DNA from 3 places in the Sinobaca sp. H24 genome. Region 3 is predicted to be linked to each of the others. Evidence: riboswitches for the same ligand, from Rfam matches in the RefSeq annotation. Region 3 holds a riboswitch; each other region holds the start of a gene.

The links. Region 3 has a riboswitch for cobalamin ahead of MMY81_RS04305 (ABC transporter substrate-binding protein). Riboswitches for the same ligand answer to the same signal wherever they lie in the genome.
Region 1: linked by a shared signal. The riboswitch ahead of MMY81_RS13475 (ABC transporter substrate-binding protein) and the one ahead of MMY81_RS04305 (ABC transporter substrate-binding protein) in region 3 are both predicted to bind cobalamin.
Region 2: linked by a shared signal. The riboswitch ahead of metE (5-methyltetrahydropteroyltriglutamate--homocysteine S-methyltransferase) and the one ahead of MMY81_RS04305 (ABC transporter substrate-binding protein) in region 3 are both predicted to bind cobalamin.

Annotation. Positions count from the first base shown of each region.
Region 1 is NZ_JALBWT010000009.1:39,551-42,798, reverse strand. It holds gene MMY81_RS13485 (ABC transporter ATP-binding protein) at 1-67, opposite strand, end outside; gene MMY81_RS13480 (FecCD family ABC transporter permease) at 72-1,130, opposite strand; partial or broken gene MMY81_RS13475 (ABC transporter substrate-binding protein) at 1,108-2,083, opposite strand; cobalamin riboswitch at 2,260-2,444, opposite strand; gene MMY81_RS13465 (class I SAM-dependent methyltransferase) at 2,513-3,244, opposite strand; partial or broken gene MMY81_RS13460 (ATP-binding protein) at 3,228-3,248, opposite strand, start outside.
Region 2 is NZ_JALBWT010000001.1:242,871-246,118, reverse strand. It holds gene fdhA (formaldehyde dehydrogenase, glutathione-independent) at 198-1,409, shown strand; cobalamin riboswitch at 1,616-1,811, shown strand; partial or broken gene metE (5-methyltetrahydropteroyltriglutamate--homocysteine S-methyltransferase) at 1,979-3,248, shown strand, end outside.
Region 3 is NZ_JALBWT010000002.1:215,916-219,163, forward strand. It holds gene MMY81_RS04300 (class I SAM-dependent methyltransferase) at 1-702, shown strand, start outside; cobalamin riboswitch at 759-943, shown strand; gene MMY81_RS04305 (ABC transporter substrate-binding protein) at 1,123-2,115, shown strand; gene MMY81_RS04310 (FecCD family ABC transporter permease) at 2,093-3,151, shown strand; gene MMY81_RS04315 (heme ABC transporter ATP-binding protein) at 3,156-3,248, shown strand, end outside.

The DNA.
Region 1 (3,248 bases), on a different contig from region 3:
AGGAAATGTCTTTAATAACATCTTCTCCACCGTATCCAGCCGTGAGCTGATGAACGTCAAACAGCATCTGTCTACCTCCTTTTTCCAATTTGTCTTGACAGACGCCGCTGTTGGAAAAGCAGCAGTCCAAAAACCGGAGCCCCTGCTACTGCCGTAATAACACCAATCGGAAGCTCCGTCGGTGCAATAATCGTACGGGCCAGCAGATCTGTCAGTGCCAGAAACCCTCCGCCGATAAGCATCGAAAGCGGCAGCAAATGCCTGTGATCCGGGCCCCAGATCAATCGGGTTAAATGAGGTACAACGAGCCCAACAAATCCAATAGTTCCAGATACTGCCACTGCCGAACCGGTAATAATAGAAGCGGCAGCTAATATCGCCATTCGCCGGACTTTTGTATTCACTCCCAGCGTCTTTGCCGTTTCTTCTCCAAAAACAAGCGCATTCAGCTCTTTCGCATTCCATAATAAAATCAGGCAGCCTACGATAAAGAAAGGCAGAATCAATCCTACGTATTCCCACCCTCTCATCGCCACACTTCCCATAAGCCAGCTGATAATCTGTCTGAGCTCATCTCCTGTTAAAGCAATCATCAATGATATTAACGAACCTAAAAATGAACTAAAAATGATGCCTGCTAAAATAATCGTTTCTGTGGAAAGGCTGCGCTCAATCGCTTTAACAAACCCAAGCAGAAGCAAGAGCGTAATCATTCCAAACAAAACGCTGACAGCCGGCAGGGTAAACCGACCGAGTCCAGGAATCGAAAGACCTAAAAATATAACTGTTACCGCCCCAAGAGAAGAACCTGAAGATACACCTAGAGTATAAGGGTCCGCCAATGGGTTTTTTAATAATCCTTGAAAGGCAGCGCCTGCGATTGCAAGCCCTGCCCCTACAAGAACCGCTAACAAAACTCTAGGCAGCCTTATTTCTTTAATAATATTAACAAACGTTGTATCCAGATGAGGCGGGAAGTCGAGGCCGAGCGCGGTACGCCCGATAATTTCTGCACTTGTTGCAAATGGCACCTGCACACTTCCAACAGAAACCCCTACTACAATACTCGCTGCTAAAAATGCCAGAGCTGCAATATAAGCAGCCGGCTTACTGCTCTTCAGTAAAGACATCCGGATACACCACTTCTGCCATATGCTGCAGACCATCTGTTAAACGTGGTCCCGGGCGGCTTACCAGATCGCTCTCTAAATCATAAACTTCTTCATTTTCTACTGCAGGCACATCAGACCAGCCATCGCGGTTTAAGATGTTCTCCGTAGAATTTTCCACTCTAAATCCGTATGTTGTAACGATAACATCCGGGTTGAGGCCACAGCATCTCTTCTGTATAAGGAACCCAGCCCTCTTCTTCGGCAGCCGCATTATCAGCCTGAATGATATCAAGCATTTCATCCATAAACGTATTTTGTCCGTAGTATAGATATCAGGCGGCGGCGCATCTACTTCCACCCAGACGGTTTTGCGGTCTTCCTCAGAAATTTCAGAGGCTGTTTCTTCAATAGAGGCCACGTCTTCCTGCATCGTTTCCACTATAGTGGAAGCTTCTTCCTCTGTTCCGGTAGCCTGACCAATCATATCGATCGTATCGTATGTCTCTTCAAATGACGTAGCATCATTTACGATAAGAATCTCTGCCCCCGCTTCTTCAAGCTGATTCAACCCCTCTTCAGAATTCTGTGCAGCAGAAGAATCGGTCAAAATAAGATCCGGCTCGAGAGAGAGAACTGTTTCTACATCAAAATCGAGTCCGCCTACACTCTGTTTTTCCTGAGCTTCTTCCGGATACGTATCAAAATCAGTCACGCCAACGATCTGATCTTCCAGTCCGAGAGCAAATGCGATTTCTGTATTACTTGGCAGCAGACTGACAATATTTCAGGTTCTTCTTCAATCGTTACTTCTTCTCCCATGCCGTCGGTCACGGTTACAGGATATCCTTCCGCCTGCTCGTGTTTTCTTCTTCAGCGTTTTCCTGTTCTTGTCCTTCTTCTGTTTCACCGCCGCAGGCAGCAAGCCCTGCTGCCATTCCAACCGTCATTGTTAACAATAGCGCTTTTTTCATATCATTTCCCCCTAAGTTGGTATATCCTGCAAATCCAGAATGCCAGTACTTTTCATTGAGCTCTATGTAAGATAATAAGAAAAGCTCTTCCCTGAAATGGAAAGAGCGGACATACGCAGCGGCCGCACGCAGCCAAAACGCTTTATATCCGGCATCCTCTTATCCCCGAGAGTGCAGCACCGATTACATATATGGCAGGTATCCTGACTTATGCCCAATTCAAAGATCCTTCCCGTTCTTACAGAACAGTGGACTGCTTCTTTGAAAGCTGCACTTACAGTGGCGGGACCGTACCGGCATTTCACCGGTTTCCCTTTTAACGGAAAGAATATTCTTTCCGACCATATATAGTATATTCTATTTATTAGGACAATCTTCTTTAGTATACATTATCAGTGTTCGATGCACAGCAATTATCGAGCAAATCACTTATCCTTTTTTCCGGCAAATAAAAATCTGCCGGGGAGATCTGCTGTAATCGTATGCAGCCGCATTATAATCCCCGAAGAAATGTACAGGTTCAAGCTGATATCGTTCGAGCATGCGACGCAGCTGTTCTTCCTCATAAAGCTTAACCCGCTCTACATATCGTCTTTCTGCTCCATCTTCTTTAATTGTAATCTTCTTTTCGACATAATCCCTGCCGGCATGTCTTTCCTGAATGACGATCATACCGTCTTTTTCCGTTTCATCGTGTGCAATAAGATTTTCACGGACATACGAAGGGTTTAAATAATCAAATAAAAACCATCCGCCGGGAAGCAGCGCATCAGATGCTTTTTGAAAAACAAGTTCATTTTCTTCATCTTCAAGAAAATAACCGAAGCTTGTAAACACGTTAAATGCGGCCTCGAATTCCTGTTTAATATCAACAGTCCGGATATCGGCGCGTCTGTACTGAACAGGAAGATCATTTGTAAGATCAATGGCCTTCTTTAAGAGCGCCGGGGAGAGGTCAATTCCTGTGACATCAATTCCCTTTCTGCCGAGCCACCTGGCGTGTCTTCCATTTCCACAGCATAAATCGACAGCCTTCATTCCTTTTTCCATAGGCATGTAAGACATCAGCGACTGAAGTTCTCCAGCCGCTTTTGTTTCATCCCGATGGTCATATACTTTTAAATAATCCTCTTGAAAATGCTCCTCAAACCAGGCTTTCATTTTT
Region 2 (3,248 bases), on a different contig from region 3:
AATAGTCTGAATTTTTAATATATTAAAAAAGAATGATTACGTTTTACTGAATATTGAGAGGGGTGATGCTTCCAGAACATTTTCAGCTTCATCTTCATTTTTCTATATATCCCGTCATCAACGTCGTGGTTTTAAACCTACTACATGTGAAAAGAAACTCCTGGAAAGCATAAAGCAAAAAGAAGGGACGGATTCATATGAACAAAGCAGTTGTCTATCGTGGAAAAGGAAAAGTAGAAATTGAGGATATTGGCTACCCTGAACTTATTTTAAAAGAGGGTCCCGGCGTTCCTAAATCTAACGTAGGGAGAAAGTGTGAGCATGGAGTTATCCTGAAAGTTGTAACAACCAATATATGCGGAAGCGATCAGCATATGGTAAGAGGACGTACTACGGCACCGGAAGGGCTCGCGCTCGGCCATGAAATAACGGGCGAAGTTATTGAAGTAGGCAGAGACGTGGAGTTTATTAAAAAAGGCGATCTCTGCTCTGTGCCTTTCAATATTGCATGCGGAAGGTGCCAGATGTGTAAAGAACAGAATACGCACGTCTGCCTGAATGTAAATCCGGAACGACCGGGCGGTGCCTATGGATACGTAGATATGGGCGGCTGGGTCGGCGGCCAATCGGAATATGTTATGGTTCCTTATGCTGATTTTCAGCTGCTGAAGTTTCCGGATAAAGATCTGGCAATGGAGAAAATAATGGACCTTACGATGCTGTCGGATATTTTCCCAACCGGCTATCATGGCGTATATTCAGCCGGAGTACGAACCGGGTCCACTGTATATATTGCAGGCGCAGGACCGGTAGGACTTGCAGCTGCCCACTCTGCACAGCTTCTGGGAGCCTCTACCGTTATTGTCGGCGATCTGAACGAAGATCGGCTTAAGCAGGCAAGAAGCTTTGGATGCGAAACAGTGAACTTGAGACAGCATGATAATCTGGGAGAGCAGATTGATCAGCTTCTTGGAGAGCCTGTAGTCGACTGCGCGGTCGATGCCGTAGGATTTGAAGCATCCGGACATGGAGAAGGCGGAGGAGAGCAGCCGGCCATTGTGTTGAATACTATCATGGATGTAACACGTGTTGGAGGGAAGCTTGGAATTCCCGGTTTATACGTAACGGAAGATCCAGGTGCTTCAGATGAGGATTCAAAAGTAGGTTCTCTTAAAGTAAGGTTTGGTCTTGGCTGGGCCAAAGCCCATACGTTTGTAACTGGTCAGACACCGGCTATGCAGTATAACCGTGATTTAATGAAGGCGATTATGTCCGGTAAGGCGGAAATTGCAAAAGCTGTTAATGCAACGCTGATTAATCTGGATGAGGCCCCTCACGGCTATCAGGATTTCGACAGTGGTGTAGCGAAAAAATTTGTTATTGACCCTCATGGATCCGTCAAACAATAATACGAATATTACAAAAGCAGCAGGTCCTTCCTGCTGCTTTTGTTCTGCTCAATACTAAGTAATTATATCGGGATACTTAACACTAAATATGGACGAAAAAAATTATTTTATTCAATATATGCTATATTTACGCCTTTTTACATAAATATGAAGCAGACATGCCTTGACACGCTGCTTCAAAAAAGATATAGTTTGTCTACAACAAAACCATATTAGTGGAAATAGGTGCTCTGATTTTCAATATCAGACTGAAAAGGGAAGAACGGTGCAAAGCCGTCGCGGTCCCGCCACTGTAACAGAGGAGTCATAGTTATTATGTGCCACTGGGAGCTGATGCCCCGGGAAGGCCTGCTGTGATGATGACGCTGGAGCCAGGAGACCTGCCTATTTTACCAACACCGATTTTTACCTACGGGAGATAGGACGGGTGTTCCTGAGCGTGTCATATACGACCCGGGGGTATTTCTTTATGCACTCTCCCTTAGTGCAGAGCAGAAATACTCCTTTTTTATGACATGGGCGTATTAGAAACGCTTTAGGACTAGTAAAAAAGGGAGGATATTGTACAAATGAGCACATGGACAACAAGCAGCCTCGGCTATCCGAGGCTTGGAGAGAACAGAGAATGGAAAAAAGCACTGGAATCATTTTGGAAAAAGAACATAACGCACGAAGAATGGAAAGCGGAAATGAAAAAGCTCCGCCTGGAGTCTCTTGCTAAACAGCAGCAGCGTGGAATTGATTGGATTCCCGTAAATGACTTTACTTATTATGACCAGATGCTTGATATGTCGGTTATGTTTAATATCGTGCCGGAACGATTTGGATCGTTCAGCAACGAAATACCTGATAGTGCCTATTTTGCTATGGCAAGAGGGTCAGAACATGCTCAGGCTTCTGAAATGACCAAATGGTTTAACACGAATTACCACTATATTGTGCCGGAAATGGAACATGCGGTGCCCCGTCTGACAAAAAATATACCGCTTGAAGCGTATCGCCAGGCAAAGCAGGAGCTTGGAATAGAAGGAAAGCCGGTTATTATCGGCCCTATTACCTTTTTAAAGCTAGCGAAAGGATATGATGAGGCAGATTTCGGAAAGCTGCTTGATCAGCTTCTTCCTTTATATGTACAGGTTCTTCAGGAACTGAAGCAGGAAGGCGTGCAATGGGTTCAAATGGATGAGCCTTCGCTGGTAGCTTCCTTTCCGGAGCAAGATATTCTCCACCTGGAGAAGGCCTATCGTCTTTTTTGCAGACGAAGTACCGGGAATTTCTATTATGCTGCAGACATATTTCGAAGGTGTGGACCATTACGAGAAGATCACTGCCCTCCCTGTCGCCGGTATAGGACTTGATTTTGTGCATGGTAAGGAAAAGAATACGGAGTCTCTCCGTACTCATGGATTTGAAGATAAAATAATTGGAGCCGGCATTATTGATGGAAGAAACATTTGGAAAAGCGACGGTATAAAAAAAGAGCGTAGATATCCAAACCATACAAAAAGCCGTGTCATCAGACCGGATTTGGATTCAGCCGTCCTGCAGCCTGCAGCACGTTCCAGTTACCGTTCAGAATGAAACGAAGCTTAACCCTGTATTACAGGAAGCTCTTTCTTTTGCGAACGAAAAGCTGGACGAAATTAAAGATTTACGCACGGCATTAAGTGAGGGGAACACGGAAGTTCTTCAGAAAAGCAATCGTGCCGTTAAAGCTTTGGCAGAATCGGAGTGGAGAACAAAAGCGCCTGAATCTGTTACAGAGAGCATTCCTTCCTCAAGGCCGGCAGCTTTCAGCGAGCGCCGCGCCGTCCAGCAGGAAAAATGGCAGCTTCCGCT
Region 3 (3,248 bases):
GTCTACGACCACCGGGATGAAGCGAAAGCGGCCGGAGAACTGCAGTCGCTTATGTCCTATATGCCGATGAGAAAAGGAATGAAAGCAGTTGATTTGTGCTGTGGAAACGGCAGGCACGCCAGATGGCTGGGCAGAAAAGGCATTGATGTAACAGGAATTGACCTATCCCCGGCGCTTTTGAAAAAAGCCATCGATCTCACAAATGACCTTCCGGTACAGTACAGACGCGCAGATATTCGTACGGTGGAGCTCAAACAGGAATTTGAAGCAGCGTTTAACGTATTTACAAGCTTTGGCTATTTTCTCGAAGATGAAGAAAATGAGCTGGTCTTTCAAAAGGCAGCCGATGCGTTAATACCGGGCGGGTGGTTTTTGTTTGATTATTTAAATCCCGCTTATGTCCGTAAAAACCTTGTCCCCTTTGATGAATCGGAACGGGACGGCATGACGGTCCTTCAGGAACGGCGTGCCGGGCAGGACTATGTGGAGAAAAAAATTACGATCAAGGAAAACGGAACGGAAAGAAGATATGTAGAACGGGTCAAACTCTATGAACAGCATCAGCTCAGGCAGATGCTGCAAAGATATGATCTCGAACCGGTGTATTTCTTTGGGGATTACAGCGCTGCGGAATATGATAACAGCAGGTCACCGCGGCAGATTTTTATCTGCCGGAAAAAAGGGGAGGAATCCTCCCAATAATTGCTGTGTATCGCGGGCTGATGATGTATACTATAGAGGATTGTCCTTATAAATGAATAGAATATCATGTATATGGTCGGAAAGAGTGCTCTTTCCGTTAAAAGGGAAACCGGTGAGATGCCGGTACGGTCCCGCCACTGTAAGTGCAGCTTTCAAAGAAGCAGTCCACTGTTCTGTATGAACGGGAAGGATCTTTGAATTGGGCATAAGTCAGGATACCTGCCATATATGTAATCGGTGCTGCACTCTCGGGGATAAGAGGATGCCGGATATAATATGGTTCAGCTGCTTAAAGCTGGAACGCTTATCCGCTCTTCCCATTTCAGGGAAGAGCTTTTCTTATTATCTTACATAGAGCTTAACGACAGGCTCCTGATTTTTCTGGATTTTTAGGACATACTACACAAGGGGGAAACCAATATGAAAAAAGCACTTTTACTAACAATGACCGCTGGAATGGCAGCTGCACTTGCTGCCTGCGGCGGAGAAACGGAAGAAGAACAAGGCCAGGAGAGTTCAGAGCAGGAAAGTTCAGAGCAGGAAAGTTCAGAACAGGCAGAAGGTTATCCCGTAACGATCACAGACGGAATGGGAGAAGAAATAACGATTGAAGAAGAGCCGGAGAATATTGTCAGCCTGCTGCCAAGTAATACAGAAATTGCTTTTGCGCTGGGACTCGGAGATCAGATAGTAGGAGTAACAGATTTTGATACGTACCCGGAAGAAGCTCAGGAAAAACAAAGTGTAGGCGGTCTCGATTTTGACGTCGAAACAGTTCTTTCTCTTGAACCCGATCTTATTTTAACTGATTCATCTGCTGTCCAGAATTCAGAAGAAGGATTAAACCAGCTTGAAGAAGCGGGAGCAGAAATTCTTGTAGTAAACGATGCTACTTCATTTGAAGAGACGTATAATACAATCAATATGATCGGCCAGGCTACAGGGACAGAGGAAGAAGCCTCTTCTATAGTAGAAACAATGGAAGAAGACGTCGCTTCTATCGAAGAGACAGCTTCTGCCATTTCCGAGGAAGACCGTAAAACCGTCTGGGTGGAAGTAGACGCGCCGCCGAATATCTTTACTACCGGACAGAATACATTTATGGATGAAATGCTTGATATTATTCAGGCTGATAACGCAGCTGCTGAAGAAGAAGGCTGGGTCCCTTACACAGAAGAGGATGTTGTTGCACTGAACCCGGATGTTATCGTTACCACGTACGGCTTCAGGGTGGAGAATTCCACAGAAAATATTTTAAATCGCGACGGGTGGTCGGATGTTCCTGCTGTTGAAAGTGAAGAAGTACATGATTTAGACAGCGATCTTGTAAGCCGTCCGGGACCAAGGTTGACAGACGGTCTGCAGCAGATGGCAGAAGTGGTGTATCCGGATGTCTTTACTGAAGAACAGTAAGCCGGCAGCCTATATTGCAGCCTTTGTATTTCTAGTCGCAAGTATTGTAGTCGGGGTTTCGGTAGGAAGTGTTCAGGTACCATTTTTCGTAAGTGCAGAAATTATAGGGCGGACAGCTCTCGGACTTGATTTTCCATCTCACCTTGATACTACATTCGTAAATATTATTAAAGAAATAAGGCTGCCTAGGGTTTTGTTAGCGGTTCTTGTAGGGGCAGGGCTTGCAATTGCAGGCGCTGCCTTTCAAGGATTATTGAAAAATCCGCTTGCCGACCCCTACACGCTCGGCGTTTCGTCAGGTTCTTCCCTGGGAGCGGTTACCGTGTTGTTTTTAGGACTTTCCATACCGGGACTTGGCCGTTTTACTCTTCCGGCAGTGAGCGTTCTGTTTGGCATGATCACACTTCTGCTGCTGCTCGGTTTTGTAAAAGCAATTGAACGAAGCCTTTCCACGGAGACGATTATTCTAGCCGGTATTATCTTCAGCTCGTTCTTAGGCTCGTTAATATCGTTAATGATTGCCCTGACAGGCGATGAACTTCGTCAGATTATCAGCTGGATCATGGGCAGCGTGGCGATGAGAGGATGGGAATATGTAGGGCTGATTCTGCCGTTTTTTATCGTGGGCTGTCTTATCTTATTGTGGAATGCCAAAGAGCTGAACGCTCTCGTTTTTGGAGAAGAAACGGCGAAAACGCTCGGAGTGAATACAAAAGTCCGGCGGTTGGCAATATTAGCCGCGGCTTCGATTATTACCGGCTCTGCCGTAGCGGTATCCGGAACCATCGGATTTGTCGGACTTGTTATACCCCATCTGACCCGTCTCATCTGGGGACCGGATCACCGCCACCTGCTGCCGCTCTCTATGCTGATCGGCGGTGGATTTCTGGCACTTACGGATCTGCTGGCCCGTACGATTATCGCGCCGACAGAACTGCCGATAGGAGTCATAACGGCGGTAGCCGGTGCGCCGGTATTCGGGCTTCTGCTTTTCCAGCAGAGACGTCTGACAAGACAAATTGGAAAAAGGAGGTAGACAGATGCTGCTTAACGTTCATCAGCTTACGGCAGGATATGGTGGAGAAGCTGTCATTAAAAATATTTCCCTGGCTGTAAAAGAACATGAAATTTTC